One region of the Bacillus rugosus genome, then DNA from elsewhere that is predicted to be linked to it. Evidence: a T-box and tRNA genes for the amino acid it is inferred to sense, from the RefSeq annotation. Region 1 holds a T-box; the other holds one or more tRNA genes.
The links. The T-box of region 1 lies ahead of ileS (isoleucine--tRNA ligase). A T-box ahead of a tRNA ligase gene usually reads a tRNA of that ligase, here a tRNA-Ile.
Positions count from the first base shown of each region.

Region 1 (15,744 bases):
GTAGCCATTCTTGTGCTTCGGTTTGCGACAACCGGCTTGTGGGGGCTTTATCGCATGATTGCGTTTTAATGTGACAGTTTGATAGGGGCTTGGCAGCAGCCAAGCCTCTTTACATAGAAGGGAAAGACGATGAGCGATATATATCAGCACTTCAGAAAAGACGAGCGGGCCTTTATTGACCAGGCGCTCGAATGGAAAAGTATTGTCCAGGAGCAGTACCGGATGAAGCTGACTGACTTTTTAGATCCCAGAGAGCAGGTTATTCTCTCAGCTGTTACCGGACAGGCAGACGTCGGGCTTGCTTTTTCCGGCGGCTATGACAGAGCGGAACGAAAACGGGCGATTCTGTATCCAGAGTACATCACTCCGGAAGAATCGGATTTTGAACTGCAGGCGTTTAACGTCCGTTATGCTGAAAAGTTTGTCTCAGTAGATCACCGTTCTCTGCTTGGTGCATTAATGGGCATAGGCTTAAAGCGGCAAAAGTTTGGTGACATCGTGTTTTCTGAGACATCAGTGCAATTGATTGTCTCAGCCGATACCGCTGATTTTGTGGCTGCACAGCTTACCCAAGCAGGCAAAGCTGCGGTCAGCCTAGAGAAAATTGACTTGTCAGACCTTAACATTCCAGCAGTTGATGTCGAAATAAGAGATGACACGGTTTCTTCTTTAAGGCTTGACGCCGTCTGCGCCTCTATGAGCAGACAATCCCGCCAGAAATCACAGACGCTTGTGAAAAACGGACTCGTGAAAGTGAACTGGAAGGTAGTTGAAGATCCTTCATACATGGTGGCAGAAGGGGACATGCTGTCTATCAGAGGCTTTGGCCGATGCAGCTTAACAAAAATCGAAGGAAAAACCAAGAAAGACAAATGGAGAGTCACGTTTGAACGACAAAAATAGTCGGTTTTTCAGTTTTTTTCTCCATCTGTGCGAAATTTGTTTTATAATGTGAACTAGATAACCGTACTGAAATGTAAAAATGGAGGTGGCATCATGCCATTAACGCCAAATGATATTCACAACAAGACGTTTACAAAAAGTTTTCGCGGATATGATGAAGATGAAGTAAATGAATTCTTAGCGCAAGTCAGAAAAGATTACGAAATTGTTCTCCGTAAGAAAACTGAGCTTGAAGCGAAAGTCAATGAACTTGATGAAAGAATCGGACACTTTGCTAATATTGAAGAAACGCTGAATAAATCGATTTTAGTTGCTCAAGAAGCAGCTGAAGACGTAAAACGCAATTCTCAAAAAGAAGCAAAGCTGATTGTTCGGGAGGCGGAGAAAAACGCTGATCGCATTATCAACGAATCTTTATCAAAATCAAGAAAAATTGCCATGGAAATTGAAGAACTGAAAAAACAATCTAAAGTTTTCAGAACACGTTTCCAAATGCTGATTGAAGCCCAGCTCGATCTTCTGAAAAATGACGATTGGGATCATCTGCTTGAGTATGAAGTCGACGCAGTATTTGAGGAAAAGGAATAAATTCTCTGATTACCTTGACATCTTCTTAGCTTGTCGAATATAATACGTTCATAAATTCAGATGAAAAAACGGTTGAAAGGGACAGTCATGTTTCCTTCAGGCCTTCATAGCGACCCGGAGATGGTGAGAGTCCGGGATGGCCGGAATCATGTAGATCAGCCCTTAAGTTTCCTTTCTGAACTCACAGTAGGTTAGGACGTTCATCACGTTACGATGCTCGAGAGGAAAAAGCATATGCAGGCTTTTTCTAAAAGGGTGGTACCGCGAGATAAGCTTTCTCGTCCCTTATGGGATGAGAGGGCTTTTTTTATTTTCTGAAAAAATGCAGTGGAGGAATGAAAATGGATTTTAAAGATACGCTCTTAATGCCGAAAACAGATTTCCCGATGCGCGGAAATTTGCCAAACCGTGAGCCTGACATTCAGAAGACTTGGGAGGAAGAGGATATCTACCGTCTTGTGCAGGAACGGACGAAAGACCGCCCGAAATTTATTTTACATGACGGACCTCCGTATGCAAACGGCGATATCCATATGGGACACGCGCTTAACAAGATTTTGAAGGACTTCATTGTCCGCTACAAATCAATGAGCGGCTACAACGCGCCGTATGTACCGGGCTGGGATACACACGGATTGCCGATTGAAACGGCTCTCACAAAAAACAAAAAAGTAAACCGCAAAGAAATGTCAGTAGCGGATTTCCGCAAACTGTGCGAAGAGTACGCTTGGAAGCAAATCGAGGGACAGCGTGAGCAGTTTAAACGCCTGGGTGTCCGCGGTGATTGGGAAAACCCTTATGTCACATTAAAACCGGAATACGAAGCGCAGCAAATCCGCGTATTTGGTGAGATGGCAAAACGAGGCTACATCTATAAGGGTCTTAAACCGGTTAACTGGTCACCTTCAAGTGAGTCTGCTTTGGCGGAAGCTGAGATCGAATATCAAGACAAACGTTCAGCATCTATTTATGTTGCTTTCGGTGTAAAAGACGGAAAAGGCGTTCTTGAAAACGGCGAGCGCATCATCATTTGGACAACAACGCCTTGGACAATTCCGGCGAACCTCGGAATTTCAGTGCACCCTGATCTTGAGTACAGCGTGATTGCAGTAGGTGAAGACCGCTTTGTCGTAGCTAGTGCTTTAGTCGAAAATGTAGCATCTGCATGCGGATTTGATCAATATGAAGTGACAAGAACGATCAAAGGGAAAGACCTTGAGAACATTGTAGCGGAACACCCGCTATATGGAAGAGATTCTCTCGTTATGCTTGGTGAACACGTAACAACTGATGCCGGGACAGGCTGCGTTCATACAGCGCCGGGACACGGGGAAGATGACTTTATCATCGGCCAAAAATACGGTTTAGATGTGTTATGCCCAGTTGATGCAAAAGGTGTAATGACAAGCGAAGCTCCAGGCTTTGAAGGCATGTTCTATGATGATGCGAACAAAGCGATCACAGAGCAGCTTGATGAAAAAGGCGCGCTTGTGAAGCTTGAATTCATTACCCACTCTTATCCGCATGATTGGAGAACAAAGAAACCAACCATTTTCAGAGCGACAGCGCAATGGTTTGCGTCTATTAAAGATTTCAGATCAGACCTGCTTGATGCCATTAAAGAAACCAAATGGGTTCCTGAATGGGGCGAGCAGCGTTTACACAACATGGTTCGTGACCGCGGAGACTGGTGTATTTCCAGACAGCGTGCATGGGGTGTGCCGATCCCGGTATTTTATGCTGAAAACGGAGAACCGATTATTACAGATGAAACCATTGAACATGTTTCTGAATTGTTCAGACAGCATGGCTCAAACATTTGGTTTGAAAAAGAAGCGAAGGATCTTCTTCCGGAAGGCTTTACGCATCCTGGCAGCCCTAACGGCACATTTACAAAAGAACAGGACATCATGGATGTTTGGTTTGATTCAGGCTCTTCCCATCAAGCGGTGCTTGAAGAACGTGAAGACCTCGTTCGCCCGGCTGATTTATATCTAGAAGGATCAGACCAATACCGCGGCTGGTTTAACTCATCTCTTTCTACAGCAGTAGCCGTAACAGGAAAAGCGCCATATAAAGGTGTGCTCAGCCATGGATTTGCACTGGATGGAGAAGGACGCAAGATGAGTAAATCAATCGGTAACGTCGTTGTTCCAGCTAAAGTGATGAAACAGCTTGGTGCCGACATCTTGAGATTATGGGTGTCCTCAGTTGATTATCAGGCGGACGTTCGCGTGTCTGACGCCATTTTGAAGCAGGTTGCTGAAGTATACCGTAAAATCCGCAATACGTTCCGTTTCCTTCATGGTAACCTATTCGATTTTGATCCGAAAACGAATGCGGTGGCTGTCGAAGATCTTCGCGAAGTGGACCAATATATGCTGATTAAACTGAACAAACTGATTGATAAAGTGAAAAAAGCGTATGATGAGTATGAATTTGCAGTTGTATATCACAGCATCCATAATTTCTGCACAATCGAATTGAGCTCATTCTATCTTGATTTCGCAAAAGATATTGTGTACATCGAGCATGCGGATCATCCGGATAGACGCAGTATGCAGACAGTATTCTATGAAACGCTTCTTGCATTAGTGAAGCTTTCAGCGCCTATCCTTCCTCATACGGCTGACGAATTATGGTCTCATTTAACATTTGTTGAAGAGCAGAGCGTTCAGTTGACAGATATGCCGGAAACAATCACGGTTCCAAACAGCGAAGCGACAGAAGATAAATTTGACCGCTTTATGGCTTTCCGTGACGATGTGCTAAAAGCGTTAGAAACTGCGCGGAATGAAAAAATTATCGGTAAATCATTGGAAGCGAACCTGAAATTGTATCCAAACAAAGAAAACCAAGAGCTCTTGGCTTCCATTAAAGAAAATCTTTCTCAGCTGTTTATTGTTTCTGAACTGACAATCAGCGAAGAAAATGAAGCGCCGAACGATGCGCAAAGCTTTGCGACAGGGAAAATCGCTGTCGAGAAAGCCGAAGGCGAAATGTGTGAGAGATCCCGTGTAATTTCAAAAGATGTAGGTGCAAATCCGAAATATCCTACACTCTCACTGCGAAACGCTGAAATCGTTGAAAAATACTATCAAAAATAATGGAAAAGAGCCCGGCGTAAAAGCCGGGCTTTTTTTGTGCCAAGAGTGACATCGTTTAGAACGGCAGGAAAAATCTTATGTGCTTTAGATCATCGTTCACAGGCAACAATATAGGTACTACGTTAAGAGCAGGAGTTGTGATGAATGAATGATCAACTGACCGCAATATATACGGAACTTCTTCTGACGAAAGAAGAATTACAGTCGAGATTATTTGAGTATTCTTGCTTTCAGGCTTCAACAAGCCCACAAGCAGCAATCAATCATAAACAAAAAGCAACTCTGATCTATCACATTAAAGAAGAGCTACAAGACGTTCTCCTCGCATTGTCTAAAATCGAAAACGGCACATTTGGATACTGTGAAGAAACCGGGGATCCCATTCCTCTTTCAAAGCTGGCTGTGCTGCCGACTGCCCGCACAGCAAACGATTTTCTTTACTCTGTCCAATTTGAAAAAAAAACGCTTCCGCTGTGGAAATCAACGGATATCGAATATGGCCAGGCACTGTATGAATAACATTGTCTGGCCGGTTAATATGCCTGATATTTCTTTACTCCAGTGCTTTTTATTGATAAAATGCATAATGGATTAAAGTAACCGTAAACTGGAGGAACGTTTGTGCTGTATTATGTGATTGCACTACTTATTATTGCAGCCGATCAATTGACAAAATGGCTTGTCGTTAAGAACATGGAGCTTGGCCAAAGCATTCCGATCATTGATCAGGTATTCTATATCACCTCCCATCGCAATACGGGTGCTGCATGGGGGATATTAGCCGGTCAGATGTGGTTTTTCTACCTCATTACAACCGCGGTTATTATTGGCATTGTTTATTACATACAGCGTTATACAAAAGGACAAAGGCTTCTTGGAGTGGCCCTCGGACTGATGCTTGGCGGTGCCATTGGCAACTTCATCGATCGGGCTGTCAGACAGGAAGTTGTGGATTTTATCCATGTCATTATTGTGAATTACAATTACCCGATTTTTAACATCGCTGACTCTTCACTATGTGTCGGCGTAATGCTTTTATTTATACAAATGCTGTTGGACAGCGGGAAAAAGAAAAAGGAGCAATAGCATGAATCAATTTGATATAACCGCTTCAGAAGAACAAAAAAGTGAGCGGATTGATAAATTTCTGGCATCGACTGAGAATGATTGGTCGAGAACCCAGGTACAGCAATGGGTGAAAGATGGACAAATTGTCGTGAACGGAAGCCCTGTAAAATCAAATTATAAAATTCAGCCAGGTGATCAGGTGACAGTCACTGTACCTGAGCCAGAAGCGCTCGACGTGCTGGCAGAACCTATGGATCTGGATATTTACTATGAAGATCAGGATGTGCTTGTCGTCAATAAACCTCGCGGAATGGTTGTGCACCCAGCTCCCGGGCATCTTACGGGCACACTTGTAAACGGCCTTATGGCTCATTGCACGGATCTTTCCGGGATAAATGGCGTGATGCGTCCGGGGATCGTTCACAGAATCGATAAGGACACGTCCGGCTTATTAATGGTGGCGAAAAATGATATGGCTCATGAGTCACTTGTAAACCAATTGGTCAACAAAACGGTCACGCGTAAATATACGGCGGTTGTCCACGGGCTTATCTCTCACGATGATGGCACAATTGACGCGCCGATCGGACGGGACAAGAAAGACCGTCAAAGCATGACTGTGACGCGTGATGGCAAAAATGCGGTCACTCATTTTCATGTGCTTGAGCGTTTTCAGGATTTTACGTTGGTGGAATGCCAGCTTGAAACAGGAAGAACGCATCAAATTCGTGTTCATATGAAATATATCGGATTTCCATTAGCGGGCGATCCAAAATACGGACCAAGAAAAACGATTGATTTTAACGGACAAGCCCTTCACGCCGGAATTTTAGGTTTTGATCATCCTCGCACAGGCGAATATGTCGAATTTGAAGCACCGCTACCGGAGGATATGGCAGAATTAATCGAAAACCTCAGAAAAAACGATTGACAGACTGTTTCTTTTCTGAAATAATAAACGAAGCTGAATAGATTCTTTAAAACAGTCCAGAGAGGCTGAGAAGGATAACGGATAGACGGGATGCGTGTATATGTGCGCACCTTGTCCTGAAACCCCTCTATGCTCTGGCAAGAGGGGTTTTTTCTTCTATATGAACTGTGAGGTGTCATACATTGAATCAAAAAGCTGTCATTCTCGATGAACAGGCAATCAGACGGGCGCTGACCAGGATTGCCCACGAAATGATCGAACGTAATAAAGGAATGAATAACTGCATCCTTGTTGGCATTAAGACAAGAGGGATTTACTTGGCAAAACGTCTTGCGGAACGAATCGAACAGATTGAAGGGAGTCCTGTAACAGTCGGTGAAATTGATATTACTCTTTACAGAGACGATCTTTCCAAAAAAACGAGCAACGAAGAGCCGCTTGTAAAAGGTGCAGATATTCCGGTTGACATTACAGATCAAAAAGTGATCCTCGTAGACGATGTCCTGTACACAGGCAGAACGGTCAGAGCAGGTATGGATGCGCTTGTTGATGTAGGCAGACCTTCCTCCATTCAGCTGGCAGTGCTAGTTGACAGAGGACACCGGGAGCTTCCGATCCGCGCGGATTATATCGGGAAAAACATCCCGACATCAAAAGCTGAAAAGGTTATGGTTCAGCTTGATGAAGTAGATCAAAACGATCTCGTCGCCATTTATGAAAATGAATAATAGATTACCTTTTTAAAGGCAATCCAGAGAGGTTGCAAAGAGGTGCACAACAAAGTCCCGAAAGTATTCGGCAGGTCTTTGTATGCCTCTTTGCGTAAAAATAGCAAAGAGGTTTTTTTATACAGTCATTGAGTCATCCTAAAATGAACGTTAACAATCAGGGGGAAAATCATCATGAGTAAGAAAAAAGTAAATTTAGGAGTCAGGGATGTCCCGACACCTTTCTCTTGGGTTTCATTCAGCCTGCAGCATTTGTTTGCCATGTTTGGCTCAACGATTTTGGTTCCGAAGCTGGTCGGAATGAGTCCTGCTGTGGCATTGGTGACAAGTGGCATCGGGACACTTGCTTACCTTCTGATTACGAAAGGGCAAATTCCCGCGTATCTTGGTTCATCCTTTGCCTTTATTTCTCCGATCATACTAGTAAAAGCGACCGGCGGTCCGGGATCGGCAATGGTCGGGGCGTTTCTTGCAGGGCTAGTGTACGGGCTGATTGCCTTATTGATCAGGCAGCTTGGAACCGGGTGGCTAATGAAGATTCTCCCGCCTGTAGTCGTAGGCCCCGTAATTATCGTCATCGGACTGGGGCTGGCAAGCACTGCGGTAAACATGGCGATGTACGCTGATCCAAACGCGAGTGAATTGGTCTACAGCTTAAAGCACTTCAGTGTCGCAGGAGTTACACTGGCGATCACGATTATTTGCGCGATTTTCTTACGAGGATTTTTAAGCCTGATTCCGGTTCTGATCGGAATCATCGGCGGATACCTGTTTGCCCTTACTCAAGGGATCGTCAACTTCCAGCCGGTGCTTGACGCGAAATGGTTTGCAGTGCCTGAATTTATCATCCCGTTCAAAGACTATTCACCGTCAGTAACACTCGGCATCGCAGCGGCAATGGTTCCTGTCGCGTTTGTGACAATGTCGGAGCATATCGGCCACCAAATGGTGCTAAGCAAAGTTGTTGGACAAGATTTCATTAAAAAGCCGGGGCTGCATCGCTCCATCATGGGTGACAGCGTGGCCACAATCCTTGCTTCCCTGATCGGCGGTCCGCCGACAACGACTTATGGGGAAAACATTGGCGTGCTGGCCATTACAAGAGTATTCAGCGTCTTTGTCATCGGAGGCGCGGCGGTGATTGCCCTTTGCTTCGGCTTTATCGGCAAAATCTCAGCGCTGATCAGTTCAGTGCCGTCAGCGGTCATGGGAGGCGTCTCCTTCCTGCTGTTCGGAATCATCGCATCGAGCGGTCTCAGAATGCTGATTGACAACAAAATTGATTATGAAAACAACAGAAACCTCATTATTACGTCAGTTATCCTTGTGATCGGTGTAGGCGGCGCGTTTATCCAAGTGTCTCAAGGAGGATTCCAAGTGTCAGGAATGGCGCTTGCCGCAATTGTCGGTGTCATCTTAAACCTGATTCTTCCGCAGGCAAAGGAAGAGCAGGCGGACACATCTGAACAACATCATATTTAAAACCTTTTAAAGAAAGTCCAGAGAGGCTTGGAAGGGTTATGAAGAGAAGGAAGCTTCAATGCTGCCCTCTATTTAACCGTACCCCGAGTCTATCTTAGACCGGGGTTTTTTCAGCCTTAATGTTGAAATGAGAGGGGAAAAAACATGAAGCATTTAACGACGATGAGTGAACTCAGCACTGAGGAAATCAAAGATTTGCTTCAAATAGCACAAGACCTCAAAAGCAGAAAAATAGACAATCAGCTTACGGGAAAGTTTGCAGCAAACCTGTTTTTTGAACCAAGCACGAGAACGCGATTCAGCTTTGAGGTCGCAGAAAAAAAGCTGGGTATGAATGTCCTGAATCTTGATGGAACAAGCACAAGCGTGCAAAAAGGCGAAACCTTATATGACACCATTCGGACGCTCGAGTCAATCGGTGTGGACGTGTGCGTCATCAGGCACAGTGAGGATGAGTACTATGAAGAGCTTGTCAGCAAGGTGAATATCCCGATTCTGAACGCGGGAGACGGATGCGGCCAGCATCCGACACAATCACTGCTTGATGTAATGACGATTTATGAAGAGTTCAATACGTTCAAAGGGCTCACCGTCTCCATTCACGGCGATATCAAACATAGCAGAGTGGCTAGATCAAATGCGGAAGTTTTGACAAGATTGGGTGCCCGTATCCTGTTTTCAGGTCCTTCGGAATGGCAGGATGAAGAAAATCTATTCGGCACGTATGTCACAATGGATGAAGCAGTTGAGTCTTCCGATGTCGTTATGCTGCTGCGCATTCAAAATGAAAGACATCAGTCTGCTGTCAGTCAGGACGGCTATTTAAACAAATACGGCCTGACCGTAGAACGGGCTGAGCGTATGAAGCAGCATGCGATCATTATGCATCCAGCTCCGGTAAACAGAGGAGTGGAGATTGATGACAGCTTAGTCGAAAGCGAAAAATCAAGAATCTTCAAGCAAATGCAAAATGGCGTATTTATCAGAATGGCAGTGATACAGCGTGCCTTACAAACAAATGTGAAAAGAGGAGAAGCAGCGTATGTCATATCTCATTAAAAACGGCTGGATACTTAACGAAAATGGTGAAAAAACAGAAACGGATATTCGAGTGACGGGAGAAATCATTTCCGAAATTGGCAAGCTTGATGCAGCGGGTGAAGAAACGGTAATTGATGCAAAAGGCTTGCTTGTTTCACCTGGATTTGTCGATCTCCACGTACACTTCAGAGAGCCGGGCGGAGAGAAAAAAGAAACCATTGAAACCGGTGCAAAAGCCGCGGCGCGCGGCGGCTATACAACAGTAGCTGCAATGCCGAATACGCGGCCGGTTCCTGATACGAAGGAGCAGATGGAATGGGTGCAAAACCGTATAAAAGAAACATCATGCATCAGAGTTCTTCCATATGCATCCATTACGATCAGACAAATCGGTGATGAGATGACAAATTTTGAAGCTTTAAAAGAAGCAGGGGCATTTGCTTTTACAGATGACGGCGTCGGTATACAGACAGCAGGAATGATGTATGAAGCGATGAAACGGGCAGCCGCGATCGACAAAGCGATTGTTGCACATTGCGAAGACAACTCCTTAATTTACGGAGGAAGCGTTCATGAGGGAACATTCTCTAAAGCGAATGGGCTCAATGGCATTCCTTCTGTGTGTGAATCGGTTCATATTGCCCGCGATGTGTTGCTGGCAGAGGCGACAAACTGCCATTACCATGTATGCCATATCAGTACGAAAGAATCTGTCAGAGTCGTACGTGATGCGAAAAAAGCAGGAATCAGAGTGACAGCAGAAGTGTCGCCACACCATTTGCTGCTTTGTGATGAGGACATTCCGGGGCTTGACACAAATTATAAAATGAACCCTCCTCTCCGCAGTGCGGAAGACAGAGCGGCTTTAATCGAAGGTCTTTTAGACGGAACAATTGATTTTATCGCAACAGACCATGCCCCGCATACAGAAGAAGAGAAAAACACAGAAATGAAGCTGGCGCCATTCGGAATTGTCGGCTTAGAAACGGCGTTCCCGCTCCTATACACACATTTTGTCAAAAATGGCAGCTGGTCGCTGAAACAGCTCATTGACTATATGACAATCAAACCATGCGAAGCATTCGGTCTCCCATACGGAGCATTACAAACGGGGCAAGTTGCTGACATTACGTTAATCGATTTGGAAAAAGAAACAGTTATAGACAATGAAACATTTTTATCAAAAGGAAAAAATACGCCATTCAACGGCATCAGCTGCACCGGCTGGCCGGTCGCTACAATGGCGGCAGGGAAGCTTGCTTATGAAGAAGGGAGACTTGTCAAATGAAGAGACGATTAGTACTGGAAAACGGAGCGGTATTCGAGGGGAAAGCCTTCGGAAGCTTAGAACACAGCATGGGAGAAGTCGTTTTTAACACTGGGATGACAGGCTATCAGGAAATTTTATCTGATCCTTCTTACTGCGGGCAGATCGTAACATTAACGTACCCGCTTATCGGAAATTACGGCATTAACCGCGATGATTTTGAATCTATTACCCCTTTTGTGAAAGGGCTGATCATCAAAGAATTATGTGAACTGCCTTCCAACTGGCGTTCAGCATACACATTAGACGAGTATTTAAAAATGAAAAACATTCCGGGACTGCAGGGAATTGATACAAGAAAGCTGACAAGAATGATCCGCACGGCAGGCGCCCTAAAAGGAACATTCGCTTCACCTGATGAAGATATCGAGGCGGTGCTGAAAAGGCTGAACGAAACAGAACTGCCGAGAAATCAAGTATCCCAAGTATCTGCCAAAACAGCATATCCGAGCCCGGGAAGGGGCAAACGCATTGTCTTGGTTGACTTTGGCATGAAGCACGGCATTCTTAGAGAGCTGAACAAACGGAAATGTGACGTTATCGTTGTGCCTTACAACATTACAGCGGAAGAAGTGCTTCAGCTGAAACCGGACGGCATCATGCTTTCTAACGGACCTGGGGATCCGAAAGATGTGCCTGAAGCGATTGAAATGATTAAAGGTGTTCTCGGAAAAGTGCCGTTATTCGGAATATGTCTCGGCCACCAATTATTTGCGCTGGCATGCGGAGCGAATACTGAAAAAATGAAATTCGGCCACAGGGGCTCAAACCACCCGGTAAAAGAGCTGGCTACTGGAAAAGTCGCCTTAACATCTCAAAACCATGGCTATACAGTGTCATCCATCAGCGAAACAGAATTGGACGTGACACATATCGCCATTAACGACGATACGATTGAAGGGCTGAAGCATAAAACACTGCCGGCATTTACGGTTCAATATCATCCTGAAGCCTCACCTGGTCCTGAGGATGCCAACCATCTATTTGACAGATTCATCGAAATGATCGAAACAACAGAGAAAGAAGGGGAAGCGGTATGCCAAAACGCGTAGACATTAACAAAATTTTAGTGATCGGATCTGGACCGATCATCATCGGCCAAGCAGCAGAATTTGACTATGCGGGAACGCAAGCCTGCCTTGCTTTGAAAGAAGAAGGCTATGAAGTCATCCTTGTCAACTCAAACCCTGCCACTATTATGACAGATACAGAAATGGCTGACCGGGTTTACATCGAACCGCTCACTCCTGAATTCCTGACGAGAATCATCAGAAAAGAACGCCCGGATGCCATTCTTCCTACTCTCGGAGGCCAAACCGGTTTGAATCTTGCGGTTGAGCTTTCTGAAAGAGGCGTGCTGGAAGAGTGTGGCGTCGAAGTGCTTGGCACGAAGCTGACTGCGATTCAGCAGGCTGAAGACCGCGACTTGTTCAGAACATTAATGAATGAGCTGAATGAACCGGTGCCTGAAAGTGAGATCATCCACTCTCTGGAAGAAGCTGAAAACTTCGTCAGTCAAATTGGTTTCCCTGTCATTGTCCGCCCAGCATATACATTAGGCGGAACAGGCGGAGGCATCTGCTCGAATGAAACCGAACTGAAAGAAATTGTTGAGAACGGCTTAAAATTAAGCCCAGTGCACCAATGTCTGCTTGAAAAAAGCATCGCCGGCTATAAAGAAATCGAATATGAAGTCATGAGAGACAGCCAGGACCACGCCATTGTCGTTTGTAATATGGAGAACATTGATCCAGTCGGAATCCACACTGGAGACAGTATTGTTGTCGCGCCAAGCCAAACGCTCAGCGACCGCGAATATCAGCTGTTGCGGAATGTATCGTTAAAACTGATCCGCGCACTTGGAATCGAAGGCGGATGTAACGTACAGCTCGCTTTAGACCCAGACAGCTTCCAATACTACATTATTGAAGTAAACCCACGGGTCAGCCGTTCATCTGCCCTTGCATCAAAAGCGACGGGATATCCGATTGCCAAACTTGCTGCTAAAATCGCTGTCGGCCTTTCATTAGATGAAATGATGAACCCGGTGACAGGAAAAACATATGCAGCATTTGAACCGGCTCTTGACTATGTCGTATCCAAAATTCCGCGCTGGCCGTTTGATAAGTTTGAATCAGCAAACAGAAAGCTCGGCACGCAAATGAAAGCGACAGGAGAGGTCATGGCAATCGGCCGCACGCTTGAAGAATCATTGCTGAAGGCTGTTCGTTCCCTGGAAGCGGATGTGTATCATCTTGAATTGAAGGACGCTGCTGACATTTCAGATGAGCTTCTTGAAAAAAGAATTAAAAAGGCCGGTGATGAACGCTTATTCTACTTAGCTGAAGCGTACAGAAGAGGCTACACGGTAGAAGACCTACATGAATTTTCCGCGATCGATGTCTTCTTCCTGCATAAGCTGTTCGGAATCGTACAGTTTGAAAAAGAACTGAAGGCAAATGCGGGTGATACTGACGTGCTGAGACGGGCAAAAGAACTAGGATTCTCTGATAAGTACATCAGCCGTGAGTGGAAAATGAAAGAATCGAAGCTTTACAGCTTGAGAAAACAAGCGGGAATTGCGCCGGTTTTCAAAATGGTAGATACATGCGCGGCAGAATTTGAATCAGAAACACCATACTTCTACAGCACATACGAAGAAGAAAATGAGTCTGTCGTTACGGATAAGAAAAGTGTGATCGTGCTTGGCTCCGGTCCGATTCGAATCGGTCAGGGTGTTGAGTTTGACTACGCTACTGTTCACTCTGTGTGGGCAATTAAACAAGCAGGCTATGAAGCCATTATTGTCAATAATAACCCGGAAACCGTTTCAACTGATTTCAGTATTTCAGATAAGCTGTACTTTGAACCGCTTACGATTGAAGATGTCATGCACATCATTGATCTCGAACAGCCAATGGGCGTTGTCGTACAATTCGGCGGACAAACTGCCATTAACCTTGCTGACGAGCTTTCTGCACGCGGAGTGAAAATCCTTGGGACTTCATTAGAAGATTTAGATCGTGCGGAAGATCGGGATAAATTTGAACAAGCGCTTGGAGAACTTGGTGTTCCGCAGCCGCTTGGCAAAACAGCGACATCAGTTGATCAGGCGATAAGCATCGCGAGTGATATCGGCTACCCGGTACTGGTGCGCCCTTCCTATGTACTTGGCGGCCGGGCGATGGAGATTGTTTATCATGAAGAAGAACTGCTTCATTACATGAAAAACGCAGTCAAAATCAATCCGCAGCACCCTGTATTAATTGACAGATATTTAACAGGAAAAGAAATCGAAGTGGATGCAGTATCTGACGGTGAAACAGTCGTCATTCCGGGAATTATGGAGCACATTGAACGTGCGGGGGTTCACTCCGGAGACTCAATCGCTGTTTATCCGCCTCAGTCACTTACAGAGGACATCAAGAAAAAAATTGAACAACACACGATCGCACTTGCTAAAGGGCTGAACATTGTCGGTTTGCTCAATATTCAATTCGTCTTATCACAAGGCGAAGTGTACGTGCTCGAAGTAAATCCGAGATCAAGCAGAACCGTACCGTTCTTAAGTAAAATTACGGGTATCCCAATGGCAAATCTCGCCACAAAAGTTATTCTCGGTCAAAAGCTGGATGTGTTTGGCTATACAGAGGGCCTTCAGCCTGAACAGCAGGGTGTATTTGTAAAAGCGCCGGTCTTCTCCTTCGCTAAGCTGAGAAGAGTGGATATTACGTTAGGGCCTGAAATGAAATCAACAGGTGAGGTCATGGGGAAAGATTCCACCCTTGAAAAAGCACTCTACAAAGCTCTGATTGCTTCAGGCATTCAAATCCCTAACTACGGTTCCGTGCTTTTAACAGTGGCTGATAAGGACAAAGAAGAAGGGCTTGCCATCGCTAAGCGGTTCCATGCGATCGGCTACAACATTTTAGCCACGGAAGGAACGGCAGGTTACCTGAAAGAAGCTTCAATTCCGGCGAAGGTCGTCGGAAAAATCGGCCAGGACGGCCCGAACTTGCTTGATGTGATCAGAAACGGAGAAGCACAGTTTGTTATCAATACGCTGACAAAAGGAAAGCAGCCGGCAAGAGACGGATTTAGAATCAGACGTGAATCAGTAGAAAACGGTGTTGCCTGCTTAACATCTTTAGATACGGCTGAAGCAATCTTGCGAGTACTGGAAAGCATGACATTCCGTGCTGATCAAATGCCGGCAGTCAACACAAATCAGGAGGCGGCAGTCACTATATGAAAAAAGCGTATTTGACAGTATGTTCTAACCAGCAAATTGCAGACCGGGTGTATCAAATGGTTCTGAAAGGGGAGCTTGTCCAAGGGTTTACAACCCCGGGACAGTTCCTCCATCTTAAAGTGAGCGAAGCGGTTACGCCTCTTTTAAGAAGGCCAATCAGCATTGCCGACGTCAACTTTGAAAAAAATGAAGTCACTATCATTTATCGAGTAGATGGGGAAGGCACAAGACTCTTGTCGCTCAAGCAGCAGGGGGAGCTTGTGGATGTCCTCGGACCCTTGGGTAATGGCTTTCCTGTTAATGAAATCCAACCTGGA
Region 1 covers NZ_CP096590.1:1,634,501-1,650,244, forward strand. Annotated here, with positions in the region: gene M0696_RS08380 (YggT family protein) at 1-69, shown strand, start outside; gene M0696_RS08385 (YlmH family RNA-binding protein) at 130-903, shown strand; gene divIVA (septum site-determining protein DivIVA) at 997-1,491, shown strand; T-box leader at 1,554-1,780, shown strand; gene ileS (isoleucine--tRNA ligase) at 1,833-4,598, shown strand; gene ylyA (sporulation-related RNA polymerase-binding protein YlyA) at 4,743-5,117, shown strand; gene lspA (signal peptidase II) at 5,220-5,684, shown strand; gene M0696_RS08410 (RluA family pseudouridine synthase) at 5,686-6,597, shown strand; gene pyrR (bifunctional pyrimidine operon transcriptional regulator/uracil phosphoribosyltransferase) at 6,780-7,325, shown strand; gene pyrP (uracil permease PyrP) at 7,500-8,807, shown strand; gene M0696_RS08425 (aspartate carbamoyltransferase catalytic subunit) at 8,952-9,866, shown strand; gene M0696_RS08430 (dihydroorotase) at 9,850-11,136, shown strand; gene M0696_RS08435 (carbamoyl phosphate synthase small subunit) at 11,133-12,227, shown strand; gene carB (carbamoyl-phosphate synthase (glutamine-hydrolyzing) large subunit) at 12,212-15,427, shown strand; gene pyrK (dihydroorotate oxidase B electron transfer subunit) at 15,424-15,744, shown strand, end outside.

Region 2 (15,744 bases), 1.6 Mb from region 1:
CCCAGGAAGAATTTTTCCATACTTTTAACACATTGCACGAGGAAAGCAAACAAATCGTCATTTCAAGTGATCGACCGCCAAAAGAAATTCCGACACTAGAAGACAGATTGCGTTCACGTTTTGAATGGGGCCTGATTACAGATATCACGCCGCCTGATTTGGAGACCAGAATTGCGATTTTAAGAAAAAAAGCCAAAGCGGAGGGCCTCGATATTCCGAACGAGGTCATGCTATACATCGCAAATCAAATCGACAGCAATATTCGGGAACTTGAAGGAGCCTTAATCAGGGTTGTTGCCTACTCATCATTAATTAATAAAGATATTAATGCTGATCTGGCAGCTGAGGCGCTGAAAGATATTATTCCTTCCTCAAAACCGAAAGTCATTACGATAAAAGAAATTCAGAGGGTAGTAGGCCAGCAATTTAATATTAAACTCGAGGATTTCAAAGCAAAAAAACGGACAAAATCAGTAGCTTTCCCGCGTCAAATCGCTATGTATTTATCAAGAGAAATGACTGATTCCTCTCTTCCTAAAATCGGTGAAGAGTTTGGAGGCCGTGACCATACGACCGTTATTCATGCGCACGAAAAAATTTCAAAACTGCTGGTAGACGATGAACAGCTTCAGCAGCATGTAAAAGAAATTAAAGAACAGCTTAAATAGCAGGACCGGGGATTAATCGGGGAAAGTGTGAATAACTTTTCAGAAGTCATACACAGTCTGTCCACATGTGGATAGGCTGTGTTTCCTGTCTTTTTCACAACTTATCCACAAATCCACAAGCCCTACTATTACTTCTACTATTTTTTAAAAATATATATATTAATACATTATCCGTTAGGAGGATAAAAATGAAATTCACGATTCAAAAAGATCGTCTTGTTGAAAGTGTCCAAGATGTATTAAAAGCAGTTTCATCCAGAACTACGATTCCCATTCTGACTGGTGTTAAGATTGTTGCATCAGATGATGGCGTATCCTTTACAGGAAGCGATTCAGATATTTCAATTGAATCCTTCATTCCAAAAGAAGAAGGAGATAAAGAGATCGTCACAATAGAACAGCCTGGAAGCATTGTTTTACAAGCCCGCTTCTTTAGTGAGATTGTAAAAAAACTGCCGATGGCGACTGTAGAAATCGAAGTGCAAAACCAGTATTTGACGATTATCCGTTCTGGCAAAGCTGAATTTAATCTAAACGGGCTGGATGCTGATGAGTATCCGCACTTGCCGCAGATCGAAGAACATCATGCGATTCAAATTCCGACTGATTTGTTAAAAAATCTAATCAGACAAACAGTATTCGCCGTGTCCACCTCAGAAACACGCCCTATCTTGACAGGTGTAAACTGGAAAGTGGAGCAAAGTGAATTATTATGCACTGCGACGGATAGCCACCGTCTTGCATTAAGAAAAGCGAAACTCGATATTCCAGAAGACAGATCTTATAACGTCGTGATTCCGGGAAAAAGCTTAACTGAACTCAGCAAGATTTTGGATGACAACCAGGAACTTGTAGATATCGTGATCACAGAAACCCAAGTTCTGTTTAAAGCGAAAAACGTTTTATTCTTCTCGCGGCTTCTGGACGGAAATTATCCGGATACAACCAGCCTGATTCCGCAAGAAAGCAAAACCGAAATCATTGTGAACACAAAAGAATTCCTTCAGGCGATTGATCGTGCATCTCTTTTAGCGAGAGAGGGACGCAACAACGTGGTGAAGCTGTCTGCAAAACCAGCTGAATCCATTGAGATCTCTTCCAACTCACCTGAAATCGGTAAAGTTGTCGAAGCGATTCTTGCTGATCAAATTGAAGGTGAGGAATTAAATATCTCATTTAGTCCAAAATATATGTTGGATGCACTAAAGGTGCTTGAAGGAGCAGAAATACGCGTAAGCTTTACAGGTGCAATGAGACCTTTCTTAATACGTACACCGAATGATGAAACGATTGTACAGCTTATCCTTCCTGTCAGAACCTATTAATCCGATACACTGCTGCCGACACGTTCGGCAGCTTTTCTATTCGGCATCTGCTCCGACAAGTTTTCCCTTTCCCTAATTCGTTTTTTTTTAGTACAATTAGATATTAGTGATATTTGAAAGAGGTCGATATAATGGCAAATCCGATTTCAATTGATACAGAGATGATTACCCTCGGACAATTCTTGAAATTAGCCGATGTTATTCAGTCAGGCGGTATGGCAAAGTGGTTTTTAAGCGAACATGAAGTGCTTGTGAACAACGAGCCGGACAATCGCCGTGGCAGAAAGCTGTATGTTGGAGATGTGGTAGAGATTGAAGGATTTGGTTCATTTCAAGTCGTCAATTAAAGCGGGTGACACTGATTGTATATCCAGAACTTAGAACTGACATCTTACCGCAACTACGACCATGCTGAACTTCAATTTGAAAATAAAGTAAATGTGATCATCGGAGAAAACGCCCAGGGGAAAACAAATCTCATGGAGGCGATCTATGTCTTGTCCATGGCGAAATCGCACAGGACGTCAAATGACAAAGAACTTATACGGTGGGACAAAGACTATGCTAAAATAGAGGGAAGAGTGATGAAGCAAAACGGGGCGATCCCGATGCAGCTCGTCATCTCCAAAAAGGGTAAAAAGGGCAAGGTCAATCATATTGAACAGCAAAAGCTCAGCCAGTATGTCGGGGCCCTCAACACCATTATGTTCGCGCCGGAAGATTTAAATCTTGTAAAGGGGAGCCCTCAAGTGAGAAGGCGGTTTCTTGACATGGAAATCGGACAGGTTTCTCCTGTTTACCTGCATGACCTTTCTCTTTACCAGAAAATCCTTTCCCAGCGAAATCATTTTTTGAAGCAGCTGCAAACAAGAAAACAAACTGACAGAACAATGCTTGATGTTTTGACTGATCAGCTTGTAGAAGTTGCAGCAAAAGTCGTCGTAAAACGCCTGCAGTTTACAGCGCAGCTCGAAAAATGGGCTCAGCCTATCCATGCGGGCATCTCAAGAGGGCTTGAAGAACTGACCCTAAAGTACCATACGGCTCTTGAGGTATCAGATCCTGAAGACTTGTCGAAAATAGGAGATAGCTATCAAGAAGCGTTTTCTAAATTAAGAGAAAAGGAAATTGAGCGCGGTGTTACGCTGTCAGGGCCTCATCGTGACGATGTTCTTTTCTACGTGAACGGACGCGATGTGCAGACGTATGGTTCTCAAGGACAGCAGCGAACGACGGCATTGTCCCTTAAGCTGGCGGAGATTGACCTGATCCATGAAGAAATCGGAGAATATCCCATTTTACTATTGGATGATGTACTGAGTGAGCTGGATGATTATCGCCAGTCGCACTTGCTTCATACGATCCAAGGCCGTGTACAAACGTTTGTCACAACGACAAGCGTTGATGGCATTGATCACGAAACCTTACGCCAAGCAGGAATGTTCCGTGTGCAAAACGGTGCGTTAGTGAAGTGAAGAAATGAGGTGGGCAATTGTATATTCATTTAGGTGATGACTTTGTGGTTTCAACACGAGATATTGTCGGCATTTTTGACTTTAAAGCCAACATGTCGCCTATTGTTGAAGAATTTCTGAAAAAACAGAAACACAAGGTGGTGCCTTCCGTAAACGGCACGCCCAAATCTATCGTAGTCACGGTTCAGAATATATATTACTCTCCCTTATCTTCCAGCACATTAAAAAAACGTGCGCAATTTATGTTTGAAATAGATTCTTAGAAATTTTTTATCACGAATATATCGTTTAGAAAAGTGTAGGTGAATGACGTGGCTATGGAACAGCAGCAAAACAGTTATGATGAAAATCAGATACAGGTACTAGAGGGATTGGAAGCTGTTCGTAAAAGACCGGGGATGTATATCGGTTCAACAAACAGCAAAGGCCTTCACCACCTGGTATGGGAAATTGTCGACAATAGTATTGACGAGGCCCTCGCAGGTTATTGTACGGATATCAATATCCAAATTGAAAAAGACAACAGCATCACGGTAATAGATAATGGTCGCGGTATTCCAGTCGGTATTCATGAAAAAATGGGCCGTCCTGCAGTAGAAGTCATTATGACGGTGCTCCATGCCGGAGGGAAATTTGACGGAAGCGGTTATAAAGTGTCTGGAGGATTGCACGGTGTAGGTGCGTCAGTCGTAAACGCGCTTTCAACCGAGCTTGTTGTGACGGTGCACCGTGACGGTAAAATCCACCGTCAAACTTATAAACGCGGAGTTCCGGTTTCAGACCTTGAGATCATTGGCGAAACGGATCATACAGGAACGACGACACATTTCGTCCCGGATCCTGAGATTTTCACAGAAACAACTGTGTATGATTATGATCTGCTTGCTAACCGTGTGCGCGAACTAGCCTTTTTGACAAAAGGCGTAAACATCACGATTGAAGATAAACGTGAAGGGCAAGAGCGCAAAAATGAGTACCATTACGAAGGCGGAATTAAAAGTTATGTAGAGTATTTAAACCGTTCTAAAGAAGTAGTCCATGAAGAGCCGATTTACATCGAAGGCGAAAAGGACGGCATTACGGTTGAAGTGGCATTGCAATACAATGACAGCTACACAAGCAACATTTACTCTTTTACAAATAACATTAACACGTACGAAGGCGGTACCCACGAAGCGGGTTTCAAAACGGGTCTGACTCGTGTTATCAACGATTACGCCAGAAAAAAAGGGCTTATTAAAGAAAATGATCCAAACCTAAGCGGAGATGACGTAAGAGAAGGGCTGACCGCGATTATTTCAATCAAACACCCTGATCCGCAGTTTGAGGGCCAAACGAAAACAAAGCTAGGCAACTCAGAAGCGCGGACGATTACCGATACGTTATTTTCTACAGCGATGGAAACATTTATGCTGGAAAATCCAGATGCGGCCAAAAAAATTGTCGATAAAGGATTAATGGCGGCAAGAGCAAGAATGGCTGCAAAAAAAGCGCGTGAATTAACACGCCGCAAGAGCGCTTTGGAAATTTCAAACCTTCCCGGTAAGCTGGCGGACTGCTCTTCAAAAGACCCGAGCATCTCCGAGCTGTATATCGTAGAGGGTGACTCTGCCGGAGGATCTGCTAAACAAGGCCGCGACAGACATTTCCAAGCTATTTTGCCGCTTAGAGGTAAGATCCTGAACGTTGAAAAAGCGAGACTGGATAAAATCCTTTCTAACAACGAAGTTCGCTCTATGATTACAGCGCTCGGCACAGGTATCGGGGAAGATTTCAACCTGGAGAAAGCCCGTTACCACAAAGTTGTCATTATGACAGATGCCGACGTTGATGGCGCGCACATCAGAACACTGCTATTAACGTTCTTTTACAGATATATGCGTCAGATTATCGAAAATGGCTACGTGTACATTGCGCAGCCGCCGCTTTACAAGGTTCAACAGGGGAAACGTGTTGAATATGCATACAATGACAAGGAGCTTGAAGACCTGCTAAAAACGCTGCCTCAAACGCCTAAGCCTGGATTGCAGCGTTATAAAGGTCTTGGTGAAATGAATGCCACCCAGCTATGGGAGACAACGATGGATCCGAGCTCTAGAACACTTCTTCAGGTAACTCTTGAAGATGCTATGGATGCGGATGAGACATTTGAAATGCTGATGGGCGACAAAGTAGAACCGCGCCGAAACTTCATAGAAGCAAATGCGAGATACGTTAAAAATCTTGACATCTAATATAAAAAGCCTTATTTCCAATTAGAAATAAGGCTTTTTTCTGAACGGGATCAGATGCAGTAATGCTTGCAATACCTATATATTCTAGCAATTTAATGTGTATAATCATAAGTTTATTGATATAATGGAGAATAGTGAAATCGTATTGAAGATCATAATGGACAATCTACTCCCACATATTTCATGTGATACTTCAGGGAGGTTTTTTAATGAGTGAACAAAACACACCACAAGTTCGTGAAATAAATATCAGTCAGGAAATGCGTACGTCCTTCTTGGATTATGCAATGAGCGTTATTGTGTCCCGTGCTCTTCCAGATGTTCGTGACGGTTTAAAACCGGTTCATAGACGGATTTTGTATGCTATGAATGATTTGGGGATGACGAGTGACAAGGCTTATAAAAAATCCGCGCGTATCGTTGGAGAAGTTATCGGGAAATACCACCCGCACGGTGATTCAGCGGTATATGAATCCATGGTCAGAATGGCACAGGATTTCAACTATCGTTATATGCTCGTTGACGGTCACGGAAACTTCGGTTCTGTTGACGGAGACTCAGCGGCTGCCATGCGTTATACAGAAGCAAGAATGTCTAAGATCTCGATGGAAATTCTTCGAGATATCACAAAAGACACAATTGATTATCAGGATAACTATGATGGGTCAGAAAGAGAACCCGTTGTTATGCCTTCAAGGTTCCCGAATCTGCTCGTGAACGGTGCTGCCGGTATTGCGGTAGGTATGGCAACAAACATTCCTCCGCACCAGCTTGGGGAAATCATTGATGGTGTACTTGCTGTCAGTGAGAACCCGGACATCACAATCTCGGAACTTATGGAATTCATTCCAGGGCCTGATTTCCCGACTGCGGGTCAGATCTTGGGACGCAGCGGTATCCGTAAGGCATACGAATCTGGTCGAGGTTCTATTACGATTCGGGCAAAAGCTGAGATCGATCATACATCTTCAGGCAAAGAAAGAATTGTCGTAACAGAGATTCCTTACCAAGTAAACAAGGCTAAATTAATCGAGAAAATTGCAGATCTCGTTAGGGACAAGAAGATAGAGGGCATCACAGATTTACGCGATGAATCAGACCGTACAGGTATGAGAATTGTCATTGAAATCAGACGCGATGCCAATGCAAATGTTATTCTAAACAACCTATACAAACAAACTGCGCTGCAAACATCTTTTGGTATTAACCTGCTTGCGCTTGTTGACGGTCAGCCGAAAGTTTTAAATCTAAAGCAATGCCTGGAGCATTACCTTGACCATCAAAAAGTCGTAATCAGACGCCGTACGGCATATGAATTGCGTAAAGCTGAAGCGAGAGCTCATATCTTGGAAGGTTTGAGAATTGCTCTTGATCATCTCGATGCAGTTATTTCTCTTATCCGTAATTCTCAAACGGCTGAAATCGCGAGAACAGGTCTAATTGAACAATTTTCATTGACAGAGAAGCAAGCACAAGCGATCCTCGATATGAGGCTGCAGCGTTTAACAGGACTAGAACGTGAAAAGATTGAAGAAGAATATCTATCTCTTGTTAAATTAATTGCAGAGCTAAAAGACATTTTGGCAAATGAATATAAAGTGCTTGAGATCATCCGTGAAGAACTCACTGAAATCAAAGAGCGTTTCAACGATGAGAGACGTACGGAGATCGTCACTTCTGGACTGGAAACAATTGAAGATGAAGATCTTATCGAGAGAGAAAATATCGTCGTCACTCTGACACACAACGGATACATCAAACGTCTTCCTGCATCAACTTACCGCAGTCAAAAACGAGGCGGAAAAGGTGTACAGGGGATGGGAACAAATGAAGATGATTTCGTTGAGCATTTAATATCTACGTCAACTCATGACACGATTCTCTTCTTCTCGAACAAAGGGAAAGTGTATCGTGCAAAAGGATATGAAATCCCTGAGTACGGCAGAACAGCAAAAGGAATCCCGATTATTAACCTGCTTGAGGTAGAAAAGGGTGAATGGATTAACGCAATTATTCCAGTCACTGAATTCAATGCGGAGCTTTACCTTTTCTTCACAACAAAGCACGGGGTTTCAAAACGAACTTCGCTGTCTCAGTTCGCTAATATCCGCAACAATGGCCTAATCGCCCTGAGTCTTCGTGAGGATGATGAATTGATGGGTGTACGTCTAACTGACGGCACAAAACAAATGATCATCGGAACGAAAAATGGATTGCTGATCCGTTTCCTTGAGACAGATGTCCGGGAAATGGGAAGAACTGCGGCAGGCGTAAAAGGCATAACCTTGACCGATGATGACGTTGTTGTCGGCATGGAAATATTAGAGGAAGAATCACATGTCCTTATCGTAACTGAAAAAGGTTACGGAAAACGAACTCCGGCTGAAGAGTATAGAACCCAAAGCCGTGGCGGAAAAGGACTCAAAACAGCGAAAATCACCGAGAACAACGGCCAATTAGTAACAGTAAAAGCTACTAAAGGTGAAGAGGATCTAATGATTATTACAGCAAGCGGCGTACTCATTAGAATGGACATTAATGATATCTCAATCACCGGACGTGTCACTCAAGGTGTACGCCTTATCAGAATGGCGGTAGAAGAGCATGTTGCTACAGTAGCATTGGTAGAGAAAAGCGAAGAAGATGAGCAAGAAGAAACACAAGAAGAAGTGTGAGAAAAAGCGCAGCTGAAATAGCTGCGCTTTTTTTGTGCCATAACCCTTTACAGTCATAATAATTATGGTATAATCATTTCTGTTGTCTTTTAAAAGACACAAACATCACTAGCAAAAACTTTTTAAAAAAAGTGTTGACCTAGTTAACTAAAAATGTTACTATTAAGTAGTCGCTTCGAGAGAAGCACACAAAGTTCTTTGAAAACTAAACAAGACAAAACGTACCTGTTAATTCATTTTTATAAAATCGCACAGTAATGTGCGTAGTCAGTCAAACTACTTTATCGGAGAGTTTGATCCTGGCTCAGGACGAACGCTGGCGGCGTGCCTAATACATGCAAGTCGAGCGGACAGAGGGGAGCTTGCTCCCTGATGTTAGCGGCGGACGGGTGAGTAACACGTGGGTAACCTGCCTGTAAGACTGGGATAACTCCGGGAAACCGGGGCTAATACCGGATGCTTGTTTGAACCGCATGGTTCAAACATAAAAGGTGGCTTCGGCTACCACTTACAGATGGACCCGCGGCGCATTAGCTAGTTGGTGAGGTAATGGCTCACCAAGGCAACGATGCGTAGCCGACCTGAGAGGGTGATCGGCCACACTGGGACTGAGACACGGCCCAGACTCCTACGGGAGGCAGCAGTAGGGAATCTTCCGCAATGGACGAAAGTCTGACGGAGCAACGCCGCGTGAGTGATGAAGGTTTTCGGATCGTAAAGCTCTGTTGTTAGGGAAGAACAAGTACCGTTCGAATAGGGCGGTACCTTGACGGTACCTAACCAGAAAGCCACGGCTAACTACGTGCCAGCAGCCGCGGTAATACGTAGGTGGCAAGCGTTGTCCGGAATTATTGGGCGTAAAGGGCTCGCAGGCGGTTTCTTAAGTCTGATGTGAAAGCCCCCGGCTCAACCGGGGAGGGTCATTGGAAACTGGGGAACTTGAGTGCAGAAGAGGAGAGTGGAATTCCACGTGTAGCGGTGAAATGCGTAGAGATGTGGAGGAACACCAGTGGCGAAGGCGACTCTCTGGTCTGTAACTGACGCTGAGGAGCGAAAGCGTGGGGAGCGAACAGGATTAGATACCCTGGTAGTCCACGCCGTAAACGATGAGTGCTAAGTGTTAGGGGGTTTCCGCCCCTTAGTGCTGCAGCTAACGCATTAAGCACTCCGCCTGGGGAGTACGGTCGCAAGACTGAAACTCAAAGGAATTGACGGGGGCCCGCACAAGCGGTGGAGCATGTGGTTTAATTCGAAGCAACGCGAAGAACCTTACCAGGTCTTGACATCCTCTGACAATCCTAGAGATAGGACGTCCCCTTCGGGGGCAGAGTGACAGGTGGTGCATGGTTGTCGTCAGCTCGTGTCGTGAGATGTTGGGTTAAGTCCCGCAACGAGCGCAACCCTTGATCTTAGTTGCCAGCATTCAGTTGGGCACTCTAAGGTGACTGCCGGTGACAAACCGGAGGAAGGTGGGGATGACGTCAAATCATCATGCCCCTTATGACCTGGGCTACACACGTGCTACAATGGACAGAACAAAGGGCAGCGAAACCGCGAGGTTAAGCCAATCCCACAAATCTGTTCTCAGTTCGGATCGCAGTCTGCAACTCGACTGCGTGAAGCTGGAATCGCTAGTAATCGCGGATCAGCATGCCGCGGTGAATACGTTCCCGGGCCTTGTACACACCGCCCGTCACACCACGAGAGTTTGTAACACCCGAAGTCGGTGAGGTAACCTTTTAGGAGCCAGCCGCCGAAGGTGGGACAGATGATTGGGGTGAAGTCGTAACAAGGTAGCCGTATCGGAAGGTGCGGCTGGATCACCTCCTTTCTAAGGATATTTACGGAATATAAGACCTTGGGTCTTATAAACAGAACGTTCCCTGTCTTGTTTAGTTTTGAAGGAACTTTGTTCCTTGAATAAGTTAAGATGGGCCTGTAGCTCAGCTGGTTAGAGCGCACGCCTGATAAGCGTGAGGTCGGTGGTTCGAGTCCACTCAGGCCCACCATCTTAAATAACGGGGCCTTAGCTCAGCTGGGAGAGCGCCTGCTTTGCACGCAGGAGGTCAGCGGTTCGATCCCGCTAGGCTCCACCAACGTGTTCTTTGAAAACTAGATAACAGTAGACATCACATTCAATTAGTAATACAAGATATCACATAGTGATTCTTTTTAACGGTTAAGTTAGAAAGGGCGCACGGTGGATGCCTTGGCACTAGGAGCCGATGAAGGACGGGACGAACACCGATATGCTTCGGGGAGCTGTAAGCAAGCTTTGATCCGGAGATTTCCGAATGGGGAAACCCACCACTCGTAATGGAGTGGTATCCATATCTGAATTCATAGGATATGAGAAGGCAGACCCGGGGAACTGAAACATCTAAGTACCCGGAGGAAGAGAAAGCAAATGCGATTCCCTGAGTAGCGGCGAGCGAAACGGGATTAGCCCAAACCAAGAGGCTTGCCTCTTGGGGTTGTAGGACACTCTGCACGGAGTTACAAAAGAACGAGGTAGATGAAGAGGTCTGGAAAGGCCCGCCATAGGAGGTAACAGCCCTGTAGTCAAAACTTCGTTCTCTCCTGAGTGGATCCTGAGTACGGCGGAACACGTGAAATTCCGTCGGAATCCGGGAGGACCATCTCCCAAGGCTAAATACTCCCTAGTGACCGATAGTGAACCAGTACCGTGAGGGAAAGGTGAAAAGCACCCCGGAAGGGGAGTGAAAGAGATCCTGAAACCGTGTGCCTACAAGTAGTCAGAGCCCGTTAACGGGTGATGGCGTGCCTTTTGTAGAATGAACCGGCGAGTTACGATCCCGTGCAAGGTTAAGCAGAAGATGCGGAGCCGCAGCGAAAGCGAGTCTGAATAGGGCGCATGAGTACGTGGTCGTAGACCCGAAACCAGGTGATCTACCCATGTCCAGGGTGAAGTTCAGGTAACACTGAATGGAGGCCCGAACCCACGCACGTTGAAAAGTGCGGGGATGAGGTGTGGGTAGGGGTGAAATGCCAATCGAACCTGGAGATAGCTGGTTCTCTCCGAAATAGCTTTAGGGCTAGCCTCAAGGTAAGAGTCTTGGAGGTAGAGCACTGATTGGACTAGGGGCCCCTACCGGGTTACCGAATTCAGTCAAACTCCGAATGCCAATGACTTATCCTTGGGAGTCAGACTGCGAGTGATAAGATCCGTAGTCGAAAGGGAAACAGCCCAGACCGCCAGCTAAGGTCCCAAAGTATACGTTAAGTGGAAAAGGATGTGGAGTTGCTTAGACAACCAGGATGTTGGCTTAGAAGCAGCCACCATTTAAAGAGTGCGTAATAGCTCACTGGTCGAGTGACTCTGCGCCGAAAATGTACCGGGGCTAAACGTATCACCGAAGCTGCGGACTGTTCTTCGAACAGTGGTAGGAGAGCGTTCTAAGGGCTGTGAAGCCAGACCGGAAGGACTGGTGGAGCGCTTAGAAGTGAGAATGCCGGTATGAGTAGCGAAAGAGGGGTGAGAATCCCCTCCACCGAATGCCTAAGGTTTCCTGAGGAAGGCTCGTCCGCTCAGGGTTAGTCGGGACCTAAGCCGAGGCCGAAAGGCGTAGGCGATGGACAACAGGTTGATATTCCTGTACCACCTCCTCACCATTTGAGCAATGGGGGGACGCAGGAGGATAGGGTAAGCGCGGTATTGGATATCCGCGTCCAAGCAGTTAGGCTGGGAAATAGGCAAATCCGTTTCCCATAAGGCTGAGCTGTGATGGCGAGCGAAATGTAGTAGCGAAGTTCCTGATTCCACACTGCCAAGAAAAGCCTCTAGCGAGGTGAGAGGTGCCCGTACCGCAAACCGACACAGGTAGGCGAGGAGAGAATCCTAAGGTGATCGAGAGAACTCTCGTTAAGGAACTCGGCAAAATGACCCCGTAACTTCGGGAGAAGGGGTGCTCTGTTAGGGTGCAAGCCCGAGAGAGCCGCAGTGAATAGGCCCAGGCGACTGTTTAGCAAAAACACAGGTCTCTGCGAAGCCGTAAGGCGAAGTATAGGGGCTGACGCCTGCCCGGTGCTGGAAGGTTAAGAGGAGCGCTTAGCGTAAGCGAAGGTGCGAATTGAAGCCCCAGTAAACGGCGGCCGTAACTATAACGGTCCTAAGGTAGCGAAATTCCTTGTCGGGTAAGTTCCGACCCGCACGAAAGGCGCAACGATCTGGGCACTGTCTCAACGAGAGACTCGGTGAAATTATAGTACCTGTGAAGATGCAGGTTACCCGCGACAGGACGGAAAGACCCCGTGGAGCTTTACTGCAGCCTGATATTGAATGTTGGTACAGCTTGTACAGGATAGGTAGGAGCCTTGGAAACCGGAGCGCTAGCTTCGGTGGAGGCATCGGTGGGATACTACCCTGGCTGTATTGACCTTCTAACCCGCCGCCCTTATCGGGCGGGGAGACAGTGTCAGGTGGGCAGTTTGACTGGGGCGGTCGCCTCCTAAAAGGTAACGGAGGCGCCCAAAGGTTCCCTCAGAATGGTTGGAAATCATTCGCAGAGTGTAAAGGCACAAGGGAGCTTGACTGCGAGACCTACAAGTCGAGCAGGGACGAAAGTCGGGCTTAGTGATCCGGTGGTTCCGCATGGAAGGGCCATCGCTCAACGGATAAAAGCTACCCCGGGGATAACAGGCTTATCTCCCCCAAGAGTCCACATCGACGGGGAGGTTTGGCACCTCGATGTCGGCTCATCGCATCCTGGGGCTGTAGTCGGTCCCAAGGGTTGGGCTGTTCGCCCATTAAAGCGGTACGCGAGCTGGGTTCAGAACGTCGTGAGACAGTTCGGTCCCTATCCGTCGCGGGCGCAGGAAATTTGAGAGGAGCTGTCCTTAGTACGAGAGGACCGGGATGGACGCACCGCTGGTGTACCAGTTGTTCTGCCAAGGGCATCGCTGGGTAGCTATGTGCGGACGGGATAAGTGCTGAAAGCATCTAAGCATGAAGCCCCCCTCAAGATGAGATTTCCCATTCCGCAAGGAAGTAAGATCCCTGAAAGATGATCAGGTTGATAGGTCTGAGGTGGAAGTGTGGCGACACATGGAGCTGACAGATACTAATCGATCGAGGACTTAACCCACATTTTGAATGATGTCACATCTGTTATCTAGTTTTGAGAGAACACTCTCAATTTGTTTGGTGGCGATAGCGAAGAGGTCACACCCGTTCCCATACCGAACACGGAAGTTAAGCTCTTCAGCGCCGATGGTAGTCGGGGGTTTCCCCCTGTGAGAGTAGGACGCCGCCAAGGCAAGGTTAAAACCCAGCTCAATGAGCTGGGTTTTTTGTGTGTCAAAAATGAAGAAGAAATTGTAAAGCATATTTCGGAAACTTGTTTTCTGTCACTAATAAAAACTGCTGAATCAGCACGTAATCATCACTTATATGCTGCGTTAACAACTCATACCACCATTCTGTCTCATACCTCGCGATCATCCCTATGTTGTACAAAATTAAATAATGAATTGCCATTTCAGGAAGTCTCAGAAATTGTTCCCTTTGGGAAGGGATAAAATATTGGTTCTTACCCATGTCATACAACAAGCTGTTTGATGTCCATGGCTTCATGTCTTGTGGTGAAATTTCAAACAGCAGCCCGTGTTCACTTTTCTTTGCAAAAGACCATTGAAAATGATGGCTCATATATTCGGCAAATCTTGAATCAGACATTTTATAATTGATGACCACATCCTCTGGTACAGAAATCCTGTTCTTCTCCTTCTCGACTTTTGTCATAAAACGTTCTTTCTGCTGAAAATAGAAAGTATCACTTAGTTCTGGAATCGCCATTAATAATTTTTTCATGGTGTACCGTTCATCTACTATATCCGATTGTCCGAATAAGTGTTTCATGAAATGTATGCATAGGCCGTTCCGTTGTATTTTTACTTCATCATCGCTAAAACAATAATTTTGTTTCTTTCGCTTTCTTGTTGTTACGCCATGTGCCAGTACCGACGTATGGCTTGGGTAATGAGGATCCCGTGTTACGAGACATGCTTTGATAAGTTGTGCCATTCCGTAAAATAAAAGAATCGGTTTGATTTCTAAAGGGGAATATGAGGCTTGTTTATAAAACGATTCGGCATGCTTTAGGAAATAAATAAACCGTTCACTGTTTTTAAAAGAGTTCTTTTTCGCATCGTCAATATCGTTTAAGGTATACACTTTCTCTAGAAATTTCTGGGTTGATTCAACGGAATAAAATAGCGCTAAGTCTTTCCACTCATGATATGTCATATGTATTTCTTAATCCTTTCCATTATCTAAATATTTCAACTCTTTAATGCTTCCTTGACATGCTCTTGGCTAGTTGATAATCTACATATAATATTTTGCCGAAAAGAGGGGGATTTACTAATGTGGGAAAGTAAATTTTCAAAAGAAGGCTTAACGTTTGACGATGTGCTGCTTGTACCAGCAAAGTCAGAGGTACTTCCGCGTGATGTGGATTTATCTGTAGAACTTACAAAAACGTTAAAGCTGAATATTCCTGTCATCAGCGCAGGTATGGACACTGTAACAGAATCAGCAATGGCAATTGCAATGGCTAGACAGGGCGGCTTGGGCATCATTCATAAAAATATGTCCATTGAACAGCAGGCTGAACAAGTTGATAAAGTAAAGCGTTCTGAGCGCGGCGTTATCACAAATCCCTTCTTTTTAACTCCTGATCACCAAGTATTTGATGCGGAGCACTTGATGGGGAAATACAGAATTTCCGGTGTTCCGATTGTAGATAACGAAGAAGATCAAAAGCTTGTCGGAATTATTACAAACCGTGATCTGCGTTTTATTTCTGACTACTCAATGAAAATCAGCGATGTCATGACGAAAGAAGAGCTTGTTACTGCACCTGTAGGAACGACTCTTGATGAAGCTGAAAAGATTTTGCAGAAACATAAAATTGAAAAGCTTCCTCTCGTTGATGACCAGAATAAATTAAAAGGTCTTATTACAATTAAAGACATTGAAAAAGTCATTGAGTTCCCGAACTCTTCTAAAGACATTCACGGCCGTCTGATCGTTGGCGCGGCAGTTGGTGTAACTGGCGACACAATGACTCGCGTTAAAAAGCTTGTTGAAGCTAATGTTGATGTTATTGTTATTGATACTGCTCACGGACATTCTCAGGGTGTATTAAACACAGTAACAAAAATCCGTGAAACATATCCTGAATTAAACATTATTGCTGGAAACGTGGCAACAGCTGAAGCGACCAGAGCTCTTATCGAAGCTGGAGCAGACGTTGTCAAAGTTGGAATCGGACCTGGTTCAATTTGTACTACACGCGTGGTAGCGGGTGTCGGTGTTCCGCAAATTACAGCGATTTATGATTGTG
Region 2 covers NZ_CP096590.1:674-16,417, forward strand. Annotated here, with positions in the region: gene dnaA (chromosomal replication initiator protein DnaA) at 1-668, shown strand, start outside; gene dnaN (DNA polymerase III subunit beta) at 857-1,993, shown strand; gene rlbA (ribosome maturation protein RlbA) at 2,125-2,340, shown strand; gene recF (DNA replication/repair protein RecF) at 2,356-3,468, shown strand; gene remB (extracellular matrix regulator RemB) at 3,486-3,731, shown strand; gene gyrB (DNA topoisomerase (ATP-hydrolyzing) subunit B) at 3,786-5,702, shown strand; gene gyrA (DNA topoisomerase (ATP-hydrolyzing) subunit A) at 5,912-8,377, shown strand; rRNA gene M0696_RS00040 (16S ribosomal RNA) at 8,659-10,208, shown strand; tRNA gene M0696_RS00045 (tRNA-Ile) at 10,310-10,386, shown strand; tRNA gene M0696_RS00050 (tRNA-Ala) at 10,398-10,473, shown strand; rRNA gene M0696_RS00055 (23S ribosomal RNA) at 10,555-13,482, shown strand; rRNA gene rrf (5S ribosomal RNA) at 13,538-13,653, shown strand; gene M0696_RS00065 (YaaC family protein) at 13,695-14,642, opposite strand; gene guaB (IMP dehydrogenase) at 14,763-15,744, shown strand, end outside.
Region 2: it encodes a tRNA-Ile, which carries the amino acid that the T-box ahead of ileS (isoleucine--tRNA ligase) is inferred to sense. The anticodon was not compared.